2 regions of the Brachybacterium sp. SW0106-09 genome follow, and region 2 is predicted to be linked to the other one. Evidence: predicted binding sites of a transcription regulator. Region 2 holds the regulator's gene; the other holds the start of a gene.
What was found. Region 2 encodes LexA, which represses DNA repair genes until DNA is damaged. Its sites were predicted from a motif close to TCGAACANNTGTTCGA; they were not measured.
Positions count from the first base shown of each region.

Region 1: a site for LexA is predicted at 6,686-6,701, ahead of Y09_RS07090 (HNH endonuclease signature motif containing protein). Genes of this name have one in related genera too.

Region 1 is NZ_BCAK01000013.1:12,451-22,895, forward strand. It holds gene Y09_RS07060 (class I SAM-dependent methyltransferase) at 1-735, opposite strand, end outside; gene Y09_RS07065 (pirin family protein) at 835-1,929, opposite strand; gene Y09_RS07070 (serine hydrolase) at 1,964-3,094, shown strand; gene Y09_RS07075 (MmcQ/YjbR family DNA-binding protein) at 3,120-3,518, opposite strand; gene Y09_RS07080 (hypothetical protein) at 3,606-3,806, shown strand; gene Y09_RS07085 (nucleoside hydrolase) at 3,957-4,916, shown strand; gene Y09_RS07090 (HNH endonuclease signature motif containing protein) at 4,936-6,675, opposite strand; gene Y09_RS07095 (MaoC/PaaZ C-terminal domain-containing protein) at 7,089-8,186, opposite strand; gene Y09_RS07100 (3-oxoacyl-ACP reductase) at 8,183-9,535, opposite strand; gene Y09_RS07105 (acetyl-CoA C-acetyltransferase) at 9,562-10,445, opposite strand, start outside.
Region 2 is NZ_BCAK01000004.1:124,225-134,669, forward strand. It holds gene Y09_RS03290 (spermidine synthase) at 135-968, shown strand; gene Y09_RS03295 (cold-shock protein) at 1,146-1,349, opposite strand; gene Y09_RS03300 (proteasome assembly chaperone family protein) at 1,621-2,598, opposite strand; gene Y09_RS03305 (ATP-binding domain-containing protein) at 2,752-5,019, shown strand; gene nrdR (transcriptional regulator NrdR) at 5,206-5,694, opposite strand; gene Y09_RS03315 (LysM peptidoglycan-binding domain-containing protein) at 5,723-6,118, opposite strand; gene lexA (transcriptional repressor LexA) at 6,289-6,984, shown strand; gene Y09_RS03325 (ATP-dependent DNA helicase) at 7,024-9,048, opposite strand; gene hflX (GTPase HflX) at 9,145-10,445, opposite strand, start outside.

The DNA.
Region 1 (10,445 bases), on a different contig from region 2:
CCCGCCGACGACCGCTCGATCGAGCGCCTCGAGCAGCAGGAGGGAGCCGGCGTCGGCCCGGGCCCCGCCGAACACGCCGCCGAGGCCGCGCAGCGCGAGCGCCTGCTCCTGCCCGCGCACCGCGACGCGCGCCTCACCGGTCGCGGGCTGCGCGGCGTCGACGTCGGCGCGCGGCCCGGAGGCGACGAGGGCGCGGGACTTGCCCAGTCCGCGCGAGCCGCGCACCTCGGAGAACACGGCGGCGAGGGTGTCGTTCTGGGAATGGGTCATGTGCTTGACGCGGCCGCCGGCGACGAGGGTGAGGTCATCCCGCCCGCTGCGCTCCGCGACGACCGCGAGGCGTCGGGCGAGGTCCTCGAGCGCGGCGAGGGACTTCGGCAGACGGGCCAGCGCGAGATGCGCCTCGGCCCCGGCCGCGAAATCCTCGAGCGGGGCGGGCTCCGCGCCCGTCAGCAGCACGAGGCGCCCGGCCTCTAGCGGACCGGGCAGCAGCGCGGCGAGCGCGTCGGTCTCCGCGCGGGAGCTGGTCCAGGACAGGACCCGCGCGCCGGGGTGGTCGGCGACGAGCTCGAGCGCATCGGCGGTCAGCACACCGGTGGTATCCCCGATCACGAGCATGTCGCAGGGGCAGCCGATCTCGCCGTGCTCCTGGGCGGCGCGCAGGATCACCCGCTCGGTCTGGTCAGGGGCGGGGAGCTCGTCGGTCGGCTCGGGCTGGGCAGCGGTGCTGGTCATGAGGTCTCTCGTGCAGTGGGATGGAGGGCAGGGACGTCGGGTGCACGGCGGGGGCGTGCGGCATTCGTCGGAGGCGTGGGCGCGGCCCGCGCGTCGGTCTCAGGCGGGCATGCCCCGCCGTCCCCGCGAGCGCAGGCGCCCGCCCGGCAGCCTCGGGGCGGGCAGCGCGGCGGGGGTGTGTGGGGCGAAGGGGCCGAACTGCTCGTCGTCCTCGGCGAGTCCCCCGCGCTCGCGGACGATCGGCGCGATCGGCGCGTCCTCGAGCGCGAGCTCGACGCCGATCTCGGCCTGGTAGCGGGCGCGGAACGCCTCGATCTCCTCGTGGGAGCGGCCCACGAAGTTCCACCACATGATGATGTCCTCGCCCAGGGGCTCCCCGGACAGCAGCATCAGGCGGAGGTCCTCGTCGCCGGTCACCTCGATCTCGAGGTGGTCGACGTCGTCGGGCAGGACCATCAGCTCGCGCGGCGCGACATCGGCGCGCAGCGACCGGGCCGACGGCTCGTCGCCCGTCCCGCCCGTCGCAGGTCCCGTCCCGCGGGCCGTCGTGAGCCGCGCGGTGCCGCGGTCCACGAGCACGCCGTGCTCGTGTCCCGGGTCGAGGTCGAGCCGCAGCGTGCTCCCGGCGCGCAGCTCGAGCTGGGCCATGCCGAGGTCGGTGTCGGTGACGACGGGGCTCGCGTCCTCGAGCAGGTCCCCGTCGCCGTCGACGCCGTGCAGCGTCCCGAGGCCCCAACGGGCGCGGGCGGTGCCGGTCGCGACCTCCGTCGGGGTGTGGACGAGGAACTCCTGCTCGCGGAAGCGGGTCCGGTCCGGCAGGGCGAACCAGAGCTGGACGCCGTGCAGCACGGTGGTGTCGTTCGCGGAGAACTCCGAGTGGGTGATGCCGGAGCCGGCGACCATGAGGTCCACGTCGCCGGGCCGCACCAGGGCGTGGCTGCCGATCGAGTCGCGGTGCGTGATCGCCCCGTCGAACAGCCAGGACACGGTCGCGAGCCCGGTGTGCGGGTGGCGGGCCACGCGCATCCCGTCGGTCGCGGAGACGTCGTCGGGACCGAAGTGGTCCACGAAGCACCAGGCGCCGATGAGGGAGGTGCGCCGGGCGGGCAGCGTGCGGTGCACGGTCATGCCGCGCGGTCCGCCGAGCGGGACCTCACGCGGCTCCAGCAGCACGAAGTCCTCGAAGGTGGTCATGGTCCGAGTCTAGGCGCGCGTCTACTCTGGCCCCATGTCGACGTCGACCCCGCCCGCCGTCCGCCTGCTCGAGTCCGCGATCGATGCCGGCACCGTGCCCGGCGGGATCATCGCCCACGGCCATGATCCGGAGCCCGTCGCCCGCGGCCGGGTCGCGCCGGGAGCGGCGACCTCTCCTGCTTTCCCGCTCGATGCGATCGTGCGCATCCAGTCGATGACCAAGGCGATCCAGGCCGTCGCAGCGCTGCGCCTGGTCGAACGGGGCGTGCTCGCGCTCGACTCACCGGTCGCTCCCTGGCTCCCCGAGCTCGCCGCCCCGCGCGTGCTCCCCCGCCCTGACGCCGACATCGACCGGGCCGTCCCCTCCCCCACCGAGATCACGCTCCGCCACCTGCTGACCTGCACCTCCGGGCTCGGGATCGCGACCGCGGAGGGTCCGCTGCAGCGGACGATGGCGCAGGCCGGCCTCGAGGCGGGCTCGGCGCCGTGGTCCCTCGCGGCCGACGAATGGCTCGCGGCGCTCGGCGCGCTGCCGCTGGCGGGCGAGCCCGGTCGAGTGTGGCGCTACCACCACTCCTTCTCCGTGCTCGGGATCCTGCTGTCCCGGGTGACCGGATCGCCGCTGGACGCGCACCTGCGCGCGGACCTGCTGGAGCCGCTCGGGATGGTCGACACCGGCTCCTTCGTCCCCGCGGCGCAGCACCATCGTCTGCCGCCCTCCTTCACCGTCGAGGACGGCGAGCTCGTAGAGGTCGAGGCTGCGGGCGGCGGCCCGCTCGTCGGCCCGCCGGGCGGGGACGTCTCCCACGGCGAGCTCGTCTCGACCGCGGCGGACTACCTGCGATTCCTGCGCGCGCTGCGGGACGGGGAGCTGCTCTCCCCGGAGCACCTCGCGATGATGACGACCGACCAGGTGCCCGCCGAGGTCAAGCGGCCCGACTCGTTCTATCCCGGCTTCTGGGACGGGACGGGCTGGGGCTTCGGGGTCAGCGTCGTCACCGGAGGGGAGCATCGCGGCCGCTGGGGCTGGTCCGGCGGGTGCGGCACGGACTTCTTCGTCGACGCCGACGGGACGATCGGGCTGCTGCTCGCGCAGGTCGAGATCGGCGAGCACCTCATGCCGCTGCTCGAGGCGTTCCAGGAGCTGCCGACGCCGCCGAGCTGAGTCGGCCGCGGGCCCTGCCTCCAGCTCAGCCCTCCCGCGCCTCCAGCTCGGCGATCAGCCGCGCCGGGGCGACGGTGCGGTAGGACTCCTCGATCAGCTCGGCAAGCTCGACGAGGTCGGTCGCCTCGTCCAGGTCGATGCCGAGCCAGCCCGACGGGCCGAGATAGGCGGGCACGTAGCTGCGGGGCTCCTCGGCGAGCGCGGCCCGTTCCCGGGGCGGGAGGTGCAGCATCACGGACTGCTCATGAGGAACCCACTCCCCGTCGACCTTGAGGGATCCGCCGTAGTAGCAGTGCACCTTCACGGTGTGGAAGGCGGGCCGGCCATGGCTGATCTTCTCCTTCGCCCCGGGCAGGGCGAGCGCGATCTCCCGGACGCGCTCGAGCCACGGATCGTCGTCGTCGAACATCTGCGGATGCGCCATGAAGAGATCCTCCGCTCTCCTGCGGCCCGAGGGAAGGGATTCCGGAAGCGGCCTCTGTCGCGCCGGGGAGCATGGTGGGATGGGCGCATGGACACCGCCCCCTTCGTCGTCCTCCTGCTCGTGGCGCTGATCGACCTCGTCCTCGCGGCCTGGTTCATCGGCCAGGGCCTGCGTGCCGGGGCGAACTCCGCCGAGGGCCGGCCCCGACTGCTGGCGGGGAGCATGCTGATCCCGGGCGCGCTCCTCATCGCCGTCCTCGCGTTCGTCCTGTTCGGGCCGATGGGCTGACGTATTCCAGCGCCTCGAGAGCCCGCCGCTCTCCGCTTGTCGCACGATACGAGCGTCACCGGTCCGAGCCCGCGCTGGCGGGAGGCGCCGGCCGTCTCGCCACAGTCGGCGGCCGGACCACGAGCATCCGCGCCTCCGTAGGCTGACCCCATGGCACTCCCCCTCCTGGTCGACTGCGACACCGGCATCGACGACGCGATCGCCCTGACCTATCTCGCCTGCCGGGACGACGCGGAGGTCGCCGGGATCGTCTCGACCGGCGGGAACGTCCCGGCCGCGACCGTGCACCGCAACAACCTCGCGCTCTCGGAGCTGCTGGGCGTGGACGCGCCGGTCGCCCTCGGCGCGGACCGTCCGCTGGTCGAGCCGCCGATGTTCGCCGAGGACACCCACGGAGCGGGCGGGCTCGGCCACGCCGTGCTGCCCGAGGCCACCCGCGCGGAGGATCCCCGCTCGGGGGCGCAGCTGTGGGTGGACCTGGCGCGGGAGCGGCCCGGGGAGCTCGTCGGCCTGGTGCTCGGACCGCACACGAATCTCGCTCTGGCGCTGGAGATCGAGCCGGAGCTGCCGCGGCTGCTGCGCCGGCTGCACGTGATGGGCGGTGCGATCAACCATCGCGGCAACACCGGTGCGACCAGCGAGTGGAACATCGCGGTGGACCCGGAGGCGGCGCAGCGTGTGGTCGCCGCCTTCGCCTCGGCGCCGCAGCTGCCGGTGCTGGGCGCGCTGCAGGCGACCGAGCAGATCGTCTTCACCGGTGCGGAGCTCGAGCGGCTCGAGGCCCTCGCCGCGCGCTCAGCGCATCCGGTCGCGCGGATCCTCGCCGAAGCGGTGCGCTTCTACTTCGAGTTCCACCAGGCCGACGGCTTCGGCTGGACCGCGCACGTACACGATCCGCTGGTCACCGCGCACGCCCTGACCGGGGAGTTCGCGAGCACCCGGCCGCTCCCCGTGGACGTCGAGCTGGCGGGGACGCTGACCCGTGGCCAGACCGTCGGTGACGAGCTGGGGCGGTGGGGTCGAGGGCCGACGGTGGAGCTGCTCGACGAGGTCCGGCCCGCCGAGTTCGTCGAGCACCTGCTGGGAACGCTCGAGGCCGGTCTGGGCTGAGGGTGCCGACGGCTCGGCCTCAGGCCGCGTCCTGCTCGGGTGGCCGTGCGCGTGAACCAGTGGGCGGCAGGACCACGAGGTAGTCCACCCGGGCCGCTCTTCTCCCTGCGGGAGGATGCGGCCGCACTGTGCCCCCTGGTCGCGACGTCGCGGGCTCTGCGTCGGGAGCGGACCCTTCGCCGAGAGGCCGCACGTCCTCGGGGTGCACCTCGGCAGCCTGCACCTCGCCGTCCTCCTCCACTGCACGGAGCTCCGGCAGCGCGAAGAGCCGGTGCACCGGGGTGAGCACGTCATGGTCGGGCTCCGCGGGGCCTCCCTCGCCGACGTCCGGGACAGCCGGTGCCTTTCCCGCTTTCCGCAGCGCCGTGCCGACGGGGTCGAAGTTCACGCCGCGCCGCCTTGCGGTCTGTCCATAGCGGGTCGTCCATTCGACCGTGCGTCGTGTGCCGTCCTCGTCGGTGATCACCCGAGCTGTCGCGCACGCCGCCTCCTTCTGGTTGTCGGCGGCGCAGAGCCCGTTGCCGTTGTCGAGGCTCGTCGGCCCGCCCTGCGACCAGGGGACGATGTGGTCGATCTGCCGAATGCTCGCATCGCAGTGCGGAGCCCGGCAGGTCTGGTGCGCGTAGCGGAGGAGGCGGCCGAGGCCGGCCGGGAACGCCCGTGATCGGGACTCCACTGCGACGAGCTGCCCGTCCTCCGCGTCCTGGAGGAGCTTCCGCAGCGCGAGGACGACCTCGGGATCCGGGTGCTCGAGCGCGCGCAGCATCTCCTCGCGGATGTGCTCGTACGGGACCGCGCCGAGGCCCTCCACGGTCGCGGCGTCGGCATGGCCGGGCGCGAGCAGGGAGCGGTCGGTGATGATCACGCCGATGTCGACCACAGGGAGCTCGCCTCCCTCGCCGCGGCCGAGGACCGTGTCGGCGAGGAGATCGGCCATGATCTGCTGGTGACCGCGCCGGTCGCCGTCGGCCCGCGACCGCTCGGCGGCCACCGACAGCGTCTTGCGGATCCGCGCGGCGTCGAGGCCGGGCAGATGCGCGGTCAGGGTCGCCATGCCGTGCCGTCCGCGGCGCACGGTGACGCTGCGCTCCCGTCGCGCCACGCGGTGACGCGCGGCCGCAACCTCGGGGTCCAGCGCGTGGAGGATCCGCGCGGCCTCGTCGCCCCATTCCCCCGGTCCGCAGTCCTCGAGGTCCGCGAGATGCGCGCCGAGGATCCGGTCCACCTGCTCCCGCTGTTCAGGCGTCGCCGGCCCCATCGCCCGCCCCACCTGGTGACCTGCGGCGGGCATCGCCCGCCCCTGGGCGAGAGCCCCTAGCACGCGCGGCATCGAACGGACCAGCCGCCTGCACGAGGACATGCTCTGCCCCGCGGCCGACGTGGACTTCTTCAGCGCGGCTGCAGCCTCCGCACGCGCGACCCTCTGCGCCTGCCGGGGCGTCTCCCCGCGCTCGAGGCTGTCGTCCGCGACCGCCGCCTCGAGACTGACGAGGGCACGCGCCTCGATCGCCGCCACCGCGCCGGAGAGCTTCCGCAGCTCCGTCAGCAGGGCGATCGTCCGCTGCGCGTCGAGCGCCTCGAGATCGGCCGATCCTCGCTCCCCGAGCCGTGCGAGCGCCGCCTTGGCCTGGATGACGTCGATGCCGTCGACGACGAGCTCCTCGACCCCCGCGGCGAGGCTCGGCGCGCCACCGGGCCGACGGGACTCCCCGTCGGACTCCGGAGGCTCCACGGCCCCACCGTACGAATCGAATGACATGCCTGTATTTTCGCAGGTCTGTTCGATGAACGGAAGAGCTGCGTCATCACTACTGATCAGTAGTCCGGAATTGTGGAAAACCATCCTGTGTGGAGGAGACGTGACGCTCACGCACCTCACAGCCATGGGTCCGGTCGCCGCGATCGGCCGGAGGGAACGGGCGTCGCCGACCCCACATCGTTTCGAACGTCGCCTGACTCCTGTTCGCGCTCTCGACCGATCACCGCTCGAAGAATCAGCAGGAACACCGACAGCGCGAGCGGCGGTGATCGACGGGGGCATCCCGTCGACCACCGCCGCTGCAGACCCCGAGGCCGAGGTCACCGGTCCCCCAGGGGCTCGCCCCCGCCCTGCCCACCGCTCGCGCGATGAGCGGCGCGGACACCGTCGAGACCGCCCCGACCCCGCCCCGTCTACCGCCCGAGCGTCGTCACCTCGACCTCGAAGCAGCGCCGCGGCCCCTTCTCCCCGCGGGCGGGCTTCCAGCCCACGCACCGTGCGGTCCCGACCGACGGATCGTCCTCGAAGGCTACGAGCACGGAGCCGGGCAGCGTGACCGGGGCGTCGAACGTGACGTCCCAGCGCAGCGGCTTCGACAGGTCCACCCTCGCCTCGGTGAAGGCGCGCGAAGCGGTGTACATCCCGTGCGCGATCGCCGAGGGGAAGCCGAAGGCCTTCGCGGTGACGGCGGAGAGGTGGATCGGGTTCACGTCGCCGGAGACCGCGCCGTAGCGCCGTCCGGTGTCCGCACCGAGCACCCAGCGGCCCGTCGGCTGCGGCGGTTCGAAGTCGCGCCTCGACCGCCCGCCGACCGACGTCGCGGCGTCCGCACCCGTCGCCCCGGCGCTCGCGGCCGACGACGCGGCACCCGAGGGCACGGCACCGGAGGACGGGGTACTGGAAGACGCGGCGCTGGAAGACGCGGCGCTGGACGGCGCCGTGCCCGAGGGCTCCGCCGCGGCCGGCTTCCCGCCCTTGACGAGATAGGTGGAGACGTCGGTGGCGATGATCTCGCCGTCCTCGCCGAGGATCGTCGAGACCGCCTCGAAGGTGCGGCCCTTGCGGTGCGGGCGCAGGTCCCGCACCCGGCACTCGACGTCCACGAGATCGCCCACCTTCACGGGCCGGTGCTGGAGCACCTGGTTGCGCAGGTGCACGAGGCCCAGCAGCGGGAAGGGGAAGTCGCGCCGGGCCATGAGCGCGAGCGAGACGGGGAAGGCGAGCACGTGCAGCACGCCGGGGTGGACCAGGTCCGTCGCGGGACCGCCCATCAGGTGGTCGAAGTCGCGGGCGCGCTCGGCGTCGATCCGCACCTTCCTCACCCGGTAGGCGATGCTCGGCAGCGTCTCCGCGCCACCGCCCTTTCCGCCCTTCCCGCGCTTCCCGCCGAGGCGGGAGCGCGGGTCGAGCGCGGCGGCGTAGATCGCGGGGAACGAGGGGACGTCGGAGAGTTCCTTGACCTGCTCCGGCGCGTTCACGGTACGCGCCGCGGCGCCCTGCCCCGCGCTCACTTGCCCACCATGTTCTGGCCGCACACGCGCAGGGTCTCGCCCTGCACGCCGCCCGCCTCGTCGCTCGCGAGGAAGGCGATCGCCTCGGCGACGTCTACGGGCAGGCCGCCCTGCTGCAGCGAGTTCACACGCCGGGCGACCTCGCGGGTCAGCGGCGGCATCTTCGCGGTCATCTCGGTCTCGATGAAGCCGGGCGCGACCGCGTTCGCGGTGCCGCCGAGCGGGGCGAGACGTCCCGAGAGCGCGTCGACGAAGGCCATCACACCCGCCTTGGACGCGGCGTAGTTGGTCTGGCCGCGGTTGCCGGCGATGCCGCTGGTGGAGGCGAGCGAGACGATGCGCGGCTGCGCGCCGAGCACGCCGCCTCCCTCGCCCTGGGCCTCGAGCAGCGCCTCGGTGAGCGCGATCTGGCTTGTGATGTTCACGGCGAGCACCGGGTCCCAGCGGTCCGGGGTCATGTTGGCGAACAGCTTGTCCCGGGTGATGCCGGCGTTGAGCACCAGCACGTCGAGGGTCAGCCCCTTCTCGTGCAGGAACTCGACCACGCGGCGCCCGGCGTCGGCGGAGGTGACGTCGAGCTGGAGCGGGATCGCGCGCAGCTCATTGGCCAGGCGTGCGAGCTCGGTACCCGCGCCGGGGACGTCGAGCACCACGAGCCGTGCTCCGTCGGCCGCGAGGGTGCGGGCGATGGCCGCGCCGATGCCGCGCGCAGCCCCGGTGACCAGCGCCGTGCGCCCGGCGAGCGGGAGCGAGGCGTTCTCGGTCGTGCTGCCCGCCTCGGTGGAGACGGTCAGCAGCTGGCCGGTGATGAAGGCGCTGCGGGCGGAGAGGAAGAAGCGCAGCGCGCCGACGGCGCCGGGGGCGTTGGCCCCGACCCCGTCGGCCAGCAGGATGCCGTTGGCGGTCGCGCCGCCGCGCATCTCGTGCGCGACCGAGCGCAGGAACCCCTCGATACCGCCGCGGGCGGCGTCGCGTGCGGGCTCCTCGCCCGTCGCGGGTCGGGAGATCGTCACCAGGCGCGCGCCCGGTGCGAGGGAGCGCATCGCCCCGGCGAGCGGGAGCAGCAGCGGCCCGAGCTCCGCGGGGGCGGCGAGCTCGTCGGCCACGACGATCACCGAGCCGATCGAGCGCAGGTCCTCGACACGGCGGCGCACGTCGGCGCCGCCCTCGAGGAGTCGGTGGGCGACCGCGTCCGCGCCGGCGGAGGTGCCGAGCACGACGACGGGGCCGAGCACGGGCGCCGGGCGGTCCTCGCGGCGCAGGAGCCGGGAGGGGCGGGGCAGGCCCAGCTGCTTGGCGAGCATGCCGCCGGGGGCGGAGCGGATGAAGCGGGTGTAGGCGTCGGCCATGGGGACCTCCGTGAAGGGTCGGGGTGTCAGTCGGTGACGGACTCGAGCAGCATGACCGCGCCCTGGCCGGCGGCGGCGCAGACCGAGATCAGGCCGCGCTGGACCCGGCCGGTCTCCTTCGCGCGCTCGTGCAGGAGCTTGGCGAGCGTCGCGACGAGGCGGCCGCCGGTCGCGGCGAAGGGGTGCCCGGCGGCGAGGGAGGAGCCGGTGATGTTCAGCCGCGAGCGGTCGATCGCGCCGAGCGGCGCGGAGCGGCCCAGGCGTTCGCGGCAGAACTCCTCGGACTCCCAGGCCTTGAGCGTGGTCAGCACGGTGGAGGCGAAGGCCTCGTGGATCTCGTAGAAGTCGAGGTCCTGCAGGGCCAGGCCGTTCGCGTCCAGCAGCTCGGGGACCGCGTAGGCGGGGGCCATGAGCAGGCCCTCGTCGCCGTGGGCGAAGTCGACGGCGGCGCTGCGCGCGTCGACCACCCGGGCGAGCGGGGTGAGGCCGCGCTCGGCGGCCCACTCGGCGCTGCCCAGCAGCACGGAGGAGGCGCCGTCGGAGAGCGGGGTGGAGTTGCCGGCGGTCATCGTCGGCTCCGCGACCTGCGGGGACCTCACGCCGAAGACGGGCTTGAGGGTACCGAGCTTCTCCAGGGTCGAGTCGGGGCGCAGGTTCTGGTCGCGGGCGAGGCCGCGGTAGCCGGTGACGAGGTCGTCGAGGAAGCCGGCGTCGTAGGCGGCGGCGAGGTTCTTGTGGGAGGCGAGCGCGAGCTCGTCCTGGGCCTCGCGGGTGATGCCCCACTGCGCGGTGGTCAGCGCCTGGTGCTCGCCCATGGACAGGCCCGTGCGGGGCTCGCCGTTGCGGGGCGGGACCGGGGCGAGGTCCGCGGGGCGGATCGCGGAGAGCGCCTTGACGCGCTGCATCGCGG
Region 2 (10,445 bases):
GACCTCGTGCCCTGAACGCTAGGCGGAGGGTGTGACGGACGACGCCCGCGACGGCCTGGATGGGGACGGGCGGGGGCTGGGGAGGAGAGGTGGGCCGCACGGACCTCCGCGGCGGCGTCTCCTAGAGTGGTGCGATGCCCCGCCGTGATCGCGCCCCGCGCGCCCCCTTCGACAGCCTCGGCCCGCTGGACACGGCGATCCCCATCTCCACCGGCACCGCGCGGCTCACGGTCGAGACCGACGGCTCGGTGCTGCTGGACGTCAACGGCGTCCCCTCCTCGCACCTGCATCCCGATCCGGAGCACCTGGTGTTCGAGTACATGCGCTGGATGCTGCAGGTGATCGACCTCCATCTCGAGGAGTCCGACGAGGAGCGCGCCGCCCAGCTCGCCCATCTCGGAGGCGGCGGCTGCTCCCTCCCCCGCGCCGTCGCGTCCCGCCACCCCCGTGCACGGCAGATCGTGGTGGAGCTCGACGCGCTGCTGGCCGAGCGGGTGCGGGAGTGGTTCGACCTGCCGCGCTCGCCCCGGCTGCGGCTGCGGGTCGACGATGCGCGCACTGCCCTCGCGGACTGGCGTGAGGATCGCTTCGACGTGCTGGTCAGGGACGTCTTCGCCGGCTCGGTCACCCCGCCCGAGCTGATCGGGCTCGCGGCGGTCCGCGATGGGGCGCGGGTGCTGCGCCCCGGGGGCCTCTATCTCGCCAACTGCGCCGCACCGCCCGGGACGCGGCTGCTGGCCGACGAGGTCGCGACGCTCTCGGCCGTCTTCTCGCACGTCGGCGTCATCGCCGAGCCGGCGCATCTGACCGGCAAGCGCCGCGGGAACTGCGTGCTCCTGGCCTCCCAGCGACCGCTGCCCGACGGCATCGACCGGGCGCTGCGCTCGGACGCGGTCTCGGTGCGGCTCGCCCGGCAGGACCGGGTGCTCGCCCTGGCCCGGGCCGGGACGGTGCTGGGCGGCGACTGACCCGTCGGCGCAGGCCCCGGCGCGAGGCCGCACCGCGAGGGCTGCACGCTGCGGGGGCCTGCGCGGCGCTGCGCCGTCGACCGCGCCGTCGGACGTGCGGATCATCCCCCGAGGACGACGGACCGGGCAGGAGCGCGATGCTCCTGCCCGGTCCGTCGGTTCACGGGAGTTCCGTGGTCAGAGCGGGCGGACCTGCTCGGCCTGCGGGCCCTTGTCCCCCTGGCTGACCTCGAACTCCACACGCTGACCCTCGTCGAGGGCGCGGTAGCCGTCCATGTCGATCTTGCTGTGATGCACGAAGACGTCTGCGCCGCCTCCGTCGATCTCGATGAATCCGTAGCCCTTTTCGGCGTTGAACCACTTGACCGAGCCCTGTGCCATACCTGTCACCTTCTGTGTCGTCCATCATCGATCGCACGACGCGATCGCGGTGCCGCGTGAAGCCGTCCCCCGCCGGAGCGGGTGGCGCAATGGTGCGTGCCGTACTGCTGTGCCGGAGGCACCGTCAACGGACTGTCCTGCTGGAACTGCATCACCGCAACGCGACCATTCTGACACGACCGTGGCCCGCTTCACACGTCGATGGCGAACACCTGGTCACGAAGACATAACGAACTGTGATCGACGGCTCCCTCGCGTCGGCCCAGGGGGCTCAGCCGTCCCGCGTCCCGTCGCCCGGGTCCTCCTCGTGGTCCGCGAGGAAGCGCTCGAAGTGCTCCCCGATCTCCTCGGCCGTGGGCAGGTCCAGCGTGGTCGCCAGCGGGGAGCGGTCCTCCCCCTCGCTCATCGCGTCGTACTGCTCCTCGAGGGCGCTGACGATCTGGTGGACCTCGCCGTTCTGGGCGAGGGTGCCCTGCAGCGCGACGGTCGCGGCATCGGTGAGGTCGCCGAGGTGCACGAGCGGGAGGTCGAGCTCGGCGGCCTCGCTCACCCGACGCAGCAGCGCGAGAGCGCCGGCGGGGAAGTCGGTGCGGGTGAGGTAGTGCGGGATCTGGGCGGCGTAGCCCATCGCCGGATGCCCGGCCCTCCCCAGCCGGTTCTCGAGCAGGGAGCTGAAGGCGGCGGGGATCACGAGCTCGGAGGAGCCCTCCTCCCCCTCGGAGGTGTCGGTGCCCGGCGCCGGCGTGGGGCGCGTGCCGGGCCGGCCCAGCAGCGAGGGATCGTTGGCGTGCGCGAACAGGCCGATCGGCCGGGTGTGCGGGACCGCCATCGGCACGGCCTGCATGCCCACCACCCGCTCGACCTCGAAGTACTCCACGAGGTCGATGAGCGCCTCGGCGAGCCGCTTCCACTGCAGGTCCGGCTCCGGACCGTCGAGGAAGAGGAAGGGTCGGTCGCTCTCGTCGTACATCAGCCAGAGGGTGATCTCCGGGATCGCGACCTCGGAGAAGGAGGTGCCGTCGAAGGTGGCCTGGGGGCGGGAGCCGCGGTAGTCCAGCAGCTCGTCGGTCTCGAAGGAGACCAGGCGCAGGTGGCGCAGCTCGTCGCGGAGGTAGTCGGCGGCGATGCGGCAGGCGTTGCCGGCGTCGACCATGCCGGGCAGGGCGTGGACGAGGGTGAGTCCGGAACGGGGCACGGCCTCGAGGACCTCGGTCGACTCGAAGCGGTACAGATCTCGGGGATCGCGCATCGGGCTCTCCTCCCTCGCTGCCGTGGAGATGTCGGTGACCTGATGGCACACGCATCCAGGCGGGTCCACCATAATGGACCACCGTGCCTCGCCGACCCCGGGTCCGCCCGGGAGGGCGCGGCAGGTGGAGCAGCGACCGGAGGGGGCAGACCAGTGGACGGGACCGAGGAGCAGGTCGCTCGGGAGGCCGAGGAGCAGGTCGCTCGGGAGATCGCCCGGGAGCAGGAGTACGCCGATCTCCTCTACGCCCGGGTCGACGAGCTGATCACCCACGTCGAGCGGAACCTCGACCGGATCCAGGGGTCGCAGCAGGCCTCGACCCACCAGAACCGCTCCGAGCGCGACTCCTTCATGGCCCTCTACGAGGACCGCCTCGCCCTGCTGCGCTCCGTGTCCCGCAGCGTCGTCTTCGGACGCCTGGACATGGACGACGCCGCACGCCACTACATCGGACGTATCGGCCTGTTCACCCCCGAGCGCGAACAGCTGCTGGTGGACTGGCGCGCCCCGGCCGCCGCCGCCTTCTACCGCGCGACCAGCACCGAGCGCCTCGACGTGCGCCTGCGCCGGCACCTGATCAGCCGCGGCCGCACCGTCGTCGGTCTCGAGGACGACGTGCTGGACCAGAGCGTGCTCGAGGACGGGGACCACGACGTGGTACTCCAGGGCGAGGGGGCGCTGCTCGCCGCCGTCTCCGGCACGCGCACCGGCCGGATGGGCGACATCGTCGCGACCATCCAGGCCGAGCAGGACCGGATCATCCGCTCCGAGAACCGCGGCGTGCTCGTGGTCCAGGGCGGACCGGGCACCGGCAAGACCGCCGTGGCCCTGCACCGCGCCGCCTACCTCCTGTACACCCACCGCCGACGGCTCGAGCACACGGGCGTGCTGATCATGGCGCCCACTCCCGGGTTCCTGCGCTACATCGAACGCGTCCTGCCCAGCCTCGGCGAGTCCGGCGTGGTGATGATGACGCCGGGGGAGATGTTCCCCGGGGTCGAGACGTTCTCCCACGACGCCGACGACGTGGCGCGCGTCAAGGGCGATGCCGCGATGGCGGAGCTGCTCTCCCGCGCGGTCAAGCAGCGACAGGCGGTCCCCGAGAAGGACGTGAGGCTGCGGATCGACGGCACGCCGCTCGTGCTCACCCGGGACATGCTCCGCACCGCCCGGCGCGAGGCCCGCGCCACGCACAAGCCCCACAACGCGGCCCGCGCCGTGTTCGTCCGCGCGGCGATGGACCGCCTGGTCGAGGCGTACGAGCGCGCGCTCGTCGCGCAGGGCTCCACGATCGTGCCGGAGGACCGACCGGACCTGCTCTCCGACCTCCGCCACGACCCCGAGGTGAAGCGGCAGCTGAACCTGGCCTGGCTCCCCTACACCCCACAGGGCTTCCTGCGGATCCTGTTCGCACGTCCCGACCGCCTGCGGGCAGCGGCGCCCCGCTCCCTCGCCGGTCGGGTCGACCTGCTGGTGCGCCCCAAGGACTCCCCCTGGACGGTCGAGGACGTGCCGCTGCTGGACGAGGTGGCAGAGCTCCTCGGCGAGGACGCCGCCCCGGCCGAGGCGAAGGCCAGGGACGACGCCGAGCGACGCCGAGCGGACGTGGAGTACGCCCGCAAGGTCATCGAGAACATCGACACCTCCGGCATCGTCCGGGCGGAGGACCTCGCCGATCAGGTCGGGCAGATCCGCGACGGCCGCACCCTCGCCGAGCGCGCCTCCTCCGAGCGCTCCTGGACCTACGGCCACGTCGTGGTCGACGAGGCGCAGGAGCACTCCCCGATGAGCTGGCGGGCGCTCATGCGCCGCGCCCCCACCAAGTCCTTCACCGTGGTGGGCGACGTCGCGCAGACCTCCTCCGCCGGCGGCACCGATTCCTGGACCGCGGCGCTGTCCCCCTACATCCAGGACCGGCTCCAGGTGGAGCACCTGACCGTCAACTACCGCACCCCGCGCCGGATCATGGACCGCGCGGTCGCGATGGCCCAGGCCCACTCACTGCCGGTCACCGAGGTCAGCTCGGTCCGGGACGGCGAGGAGGACCCGCTGCTCGAGCAGGTCTCCCCCGCCGAGCTCACCGCGCGCAGCGCCGAGGCGGTGCGCCGCGTGCACGATCGCCTCCCGGGACGGATCGCCGTCATCGCCGCGGCCGAGCGCCTCCGCGATCTCGCCGCCGCGATCGACACCCTCGAGTCCGTGCCGTCGGTCGGCATCGGCTCGGCGGGCGTCGACGACGAGGTCGCCGTGATGACGGCGCAGGACGCGAAGGGCCTGGAGTTCGACATCGTGGTGATCGTGGAGCCGGCGGAGCTGATCGACGCGCACGGCGCGGGCGACCTCTACGTCGCGATGTCGCGCTCCACGCAGCATCTCGGAGTGGTCCACTCCCGGGAGCTCCCGGCCGGCATGGCGGGCTGAACCCTCCGCCGACGCCCCGGGACCTCAGGGTCCCGGGACGGCGATCGGCGGCCGTGGCTTCCCCTCCACGACCGCCGATCTGGTGTGCACCTCGTCGGTGCACGAGGAATATCTTAAGCACAGTCCGACCCCCTCCTGCACCATGTCCAGGAATCTCTCCGGATCCGTGCAGACGGCGGGCGGCGCTCAGCCCGTCGCGCCGCCCCCGGAGGTCGCCCCCTGCACCTGGGAGCCCTCGGCGCGCAGCCGCGCGATCGCGGCCTCGAAGTCGTCGAGGGAGTCGAAGTCCTGGTAGACGCTCGCGAAGCGCAGGTAGGCCACGAGGTCCAGTTCCTGGAGCGGCTGCAGGATCGACAGGCCCACCTGAGGGGCGTCGATCTCCGCCTGCCCGCTGAGCCGGATGGTCTCCTCCACCCGCTGGGCGAGCAGGGCGAGCTGGTCGTCGCTGACCGGACGGCCCTGGCAGGCCTTGCGGACGCCGGAGATGACCTTCGCCCGGCTGAAAGGCTCGCTCACCCCGGACCGCTTGAGGACCGACAGCGAGGCGGTCTCCGAGGTGGAGAAGCGTCGCGAGCAGCTTGGGCACTGGCGGCGGCGCCGGATCGTCGCGCCGTCGTCGGACGTGCGCGAGTCGACGACGCGCGAATCGGGGTGGCGGCAGAACGGACAGTGCATCCGCTCAGGGTACCGGCACGACCCCCGCTCAGCGCGAGGCATCCTCCAGCACGGGCAGCTCGAGCTGCTGACCGGCGGTGATCCGGCCCGTGGGCAGATGGTTGAGGCTGCGGACCTCGTCGACGAACTCGGCCTCGTCCATCCCCTCGGGGGCGTGCTCGGCGGCGTAGTCCCAGAGGGTGTCGCCCGCCTCGACCGTGATCACGGCGGGCTGGGCGGACTCGGTGCCGGCGAGGGCGGCGGGGAGGTCGAGCGCGAGGAGGGCGATCGCGGCGACCGCGAGGCCGAGCAGGAAGGCGACGCCCGTGAGGAGGCGCCGGCCGCGGCGGGTCGGCTCGAGTCGAACACGCGGTCGAGCGACGGCCTCGCAGGCCTGCTCGTCCTGCCGCGGGAAGGGAAGGACCGTGGCGGTATGGGTACGCATCTCCGAACTCCTGTTCGATCGAATCTCTGTGCGACTGTAGCCCGCGGCGCTCGCGACACGCAAGAGGAACATCGAACACATGTTTGGCATCCGCCGCGCGCCGCCCTACGCTGGGCCACGAGGACAACGGAACCCGATGGGTCCGACAGACGACGCCAGGAGGCCGCACGATGACGCCGAGCACCCCCAAGCCGACCCGGGCCCGCGGCGAGGGGCCGGCCGACGAGCGCACGGCCGGCCTGACGCGCCGCCAGCGCCTCGTGCTGGAGACGATCAACGAGGCCGTCGCCGCGCGCGGCTACCCGCCGTCGATGCGCGAGATCGGCGATGCCGTGGGCCTGACCTCCTCGTCCTCCGTCGCCCACCAGCTGCAGACCCTCGAGCGCAAGGGCTTCCTGCGCCGCGACCCCAAGCGTCCGCGCGCGATGGAGGTCGTGATGCCGGAGGTCGACGACGCCCCCGCCCCGCCCGTCGAGATCGAGCCCGGCGGCAGCTCGGTGAACGTCCCGCTGGTGGGACGGATCGCCGCCGGCATCCCGATCACCGCCGAGGAGCAGGTGGAGGACGTCTTCACCCTTCCCGAGCGCCTGGTCGGCGGCGGGGACCTCTTCCTGCTGCAGGTGGTCGGCGACTCGATGATCGATGCCGCGATCTGCGACGGGGACTGGGTGGTGGTCCGCTCGCAGAGCACCGCGGAGAAGGGCGAGATCGTCGCGGCGATGATCGACGGCGAGGCGACGGTGAAGACCTTCGTGCAGCGCGACGACCACGTGTGGCTGATGCCTCACAACCCGGCCTTCGCCCCGATCCTCGGCGACCACGCCGAGATCCTCGGCAAGGTCGTCGCGGTGCTGCGCTCCGTCTGAGCCCCCGGGCTCGCGAGCCTCAGGAGCCCGCGGCGTGCCTCAGGAATCCGCGGCGAGCCTCCGGAGCGCGCCGAGGGCGACCTCGGGGTCGGCCGTCGGCCACAGCGGCGGCATCGACTCGCGCAGGAACGAGCCGTACCGCGCGGTCGACAGCCGCGGATCGAGCACGGCGACCATCCCGCGATCCGTCTCGCGCCGGATCAGCCGCCCCGCCCCCTGGGCCAGCAGCAGCGCGGCGTGCTGGCCGGCGACGGCCATGAAGCCGTTGCCGCCGTGCTGGGCGATCCGCTCCTGCCGGGCCGACATCAGCGGGTCGTCCGGGCGGGGGAACGGGATCCGGTCGATGGTGACCAGGCGCAGCGAGCGGCCGGAGACGTCCACGCCCTGCCACAGCGTGAGCGTGCCGAACAGGCTCGCGTCCTCGTCCTCCCGGAAGGTGCGCACGAGGTTCGCCATGGAGTCCTCGCCCTGCACCGCGACGGTCAGGTCCAGCCGTGCACGGACGTGCTCGGCGGCGATCTCCGCGCCGCGGCGCGAGGAGAACAGGCACAGCGCTCCCCCGCGCGAGGCCTCCACCAGCTCGGTGAGGTGGTCCAGCATCGCCGGGGAGGGGCCGTCGCGGCCCGGCTGCGGGAGGTGGCGGGCGGTGTAGAGGATGCCCTGGCGGCGGTAGTCGAAGGGGCTGCCCACGTCGATGCCCGCCCAGGCCCCGGAGTCCTCGGCGGCGGGGACCTCGGCCTCGGCGACCCGTCCGCGGCGGGCGAGGCCCACCTCCCCGGCGGCCGGCTCGAAGCGGCCGCCGAGGGCGAGCGTCGCGGAGGTCAGCACCGCGGTGCGGTCCTCGAGGATCGCACCGCGCATCGCCGCGGCCACGCTCAGCGGCGCGACCTGCAGCGAGGCCCGACCGGTCGCCTGCCCGCGGGAGACGGAGACGACGTCGTCCTCGCCCGGGTCGCTCAGGCGCTCGCACACGTCGATGATCTCCTGCAGGTTCGCCCGCACCGTCTTGCGCGCCCCGGCGGAGGAGTCGTCGCCGGCGTCCTTCGCGTCCGAGTGGGCGGTGCGCGCCTCGACGCGGACGTGGCCGACGGCATCGGCGAGCTGATCGGGCAGGTCTCCGAGCACGCGCCCGTCGGGGGCGAGCTCGAGCGCGGCGCGCAGCTCCTCCCCCGCATCGTCCAGCGCGGTCGCCGCGACGCCGAGGCCGCGCAGGTCCCGCACCGCGCCGCGCAGCATGCCGGGGTTGAGGACCTCGGTGACGGCGCTGGTGACCCGGGCGGTGAGGTCGTGGGCCTCGTCGAAGACGACGACGTCGTGCTCGGGGATGATGCCGTGGCGGTCGAAGGAGTCGATCGCGAGCAGCGCATGGTTCGTCACGACCACGTCCACCTCGCGCGCGACCTCGCGGCTGCGCTCGGCGAAGCAGTCCTGGATCATCGGGCAGGAGGTGCCGATGCACTGGTTCCCGGTGACGGACACCTGACGCCAGGCACGGTCCGAGACGGCGTCCTCGAGCGAGTCCCGGTCCCCGGTGTCGGTCTCCTCCGCCCATTCCCGCAGGCGCTTGACCTGGGTGCCGAGCTTCTCGCCGCCGGTGCGGGAGGGGTCCGAGGACGCCTCGGAGAACAGGGCGCCGGGCTCGATGTCGACCGGGTAGCCGCCGGCGATCTTGTGCTTGCACAGATAGTTCGCGCGCCCCTTGAGCAGCGCGAAGGTGGGGGTGCGCGGCAGGTGCGGGGCGAGCGCCTCGACGAGTCGCGGCAGGTCCTTGCGCACGATCTGGGTCTGCAGCGCGATCGTCGCCGTGGAGATGACCACGGGGCGCCCGGTGACGAGCGCGTGCCGCATCGCGGGCACCAGATAGCCCAGCGATTTGCCGGTGCCGGTGCCCGCCTGGACCAGGAGGTGCCGGCCGCCGGACATCGCCAGGTCGACCGCCTCCGCCATCGTCTGCTGGCCGGGGCGGGGCGAGCCCCCGACGGCGGAGACCGCGGCATCCATCAGGTCCGACAGCGGGACGTCGGCCGCCGCCGGGGCGACGGGATGCTCGGGTGCGGAGGTCATCGGATCAGCGTATCCGCGCGGGCACCGGGACCCGCCGAGGCGCACCCCGGTGTGCCCGATCTCCCGCCGCTGCGGGACCCCCGCGGCACCGCGGCCTCAGGACGAGGTGCGCATCTCCGCGGCGAGGGTCTCGTCCACGAGCGCGTGCACGCGGGTGCCCTCCATGAGGTGCTCCTCGGCGAGGACCTCCCCGGTGGTGTGGGCTCGCGAGACGAGGTCGCCGCGGGAGTACGGCACGACCACGTCGACCTCGACCGCGGGGCGGGGCAGGCGCTCGGCGATCAGCTCGCGCAGCTCCTCGATCCCCTCCACCGTGCGGGCGGAGACCACGGCGCTGACCTCGACCTGGCTGCGCAGGCGCGCGATGGTCTCGGGCGCGGCGAGATCGGCCTTGTTCAGCACGACGATCTCGGGGACGTCGAAGCCCTCGATCTCGCCGAGCACGGTGCGGACCGCGGTGACCTGCCCCTCGGGGTCGGGATGGGAGGCGTCCACGACGTGCAGGAGCAGGTCCGAGTCGCCCACCTCCTCGAGCGTCGAGCGGAACGCCTCGACCAGCTGCGTGGGCAGGTGGCGCACGAAGCCGACGGTGTCGGCGAAGGTGAACTCGCGCCCGTCCGGGGTGGTGGCGCGGCGGACGGTCGGGTCCAGGGTCGCGAACAGCGCGTTCTCGACCAGCACCCCGGCGCCGGTGAGCCGGTTCAGCAGGGAGGACTTCCCGGCGTTGGTGTAGCCGGCGATCGCGACGGCCGGCACCTGGTGGCGGCGACGGTCGGCGCGCTGCGCCTCGCGTCCGGGGGCCATGAGCCGGATCTCGCGGCGCAGCTTCGCCATCCGGTCACGGATGCGACGGCGGTCCAGCTCGATCTTCGTCTCGCCCGGGCCGCGAGAGCCCATACCGGCCCCGGCGCCGCCCACCTGGCCGCCGGCCTGACGGGACATGGACTCGCCCCAGCCGCGCAGACGCGGCAGGAGGTACTCGAGCTGGGCGAGCTCGACCTGGGCCTTGCCCTCCCTGGACTTCGCGTGCTGGGCGAAGATGTCCAGGATCAGGGCGGTGCGGTCGATGACCTTGACCTTGACGATGTCCTCAAGGGCGCGGCGCTGGCCTGGAGCGAGCTCGCCGTCGGCGATCACGGTGTCCGCCCCGGACTCGGCGACGATGTCAGCGAGCTCGGCGGCCTTGCCCTTGCCCAGGAAGGTCGCGGGGTCGGGGTGGGCACGGCGCTGGAGGATCCCGTCGAGCACCTCGGAGCCGGCGGTCTCGGCGAGCGCGGCGAGCTCGCGCAGGCTCGTCTCGGCCTCGTCGGCGTTGCCGCTGGTGTACAGGCCCGCGAGGACCACGCGCTCCAGGCGCAGCTGGCGGTACTCGACCTCGGAGACGTCCTCGAGCTCGG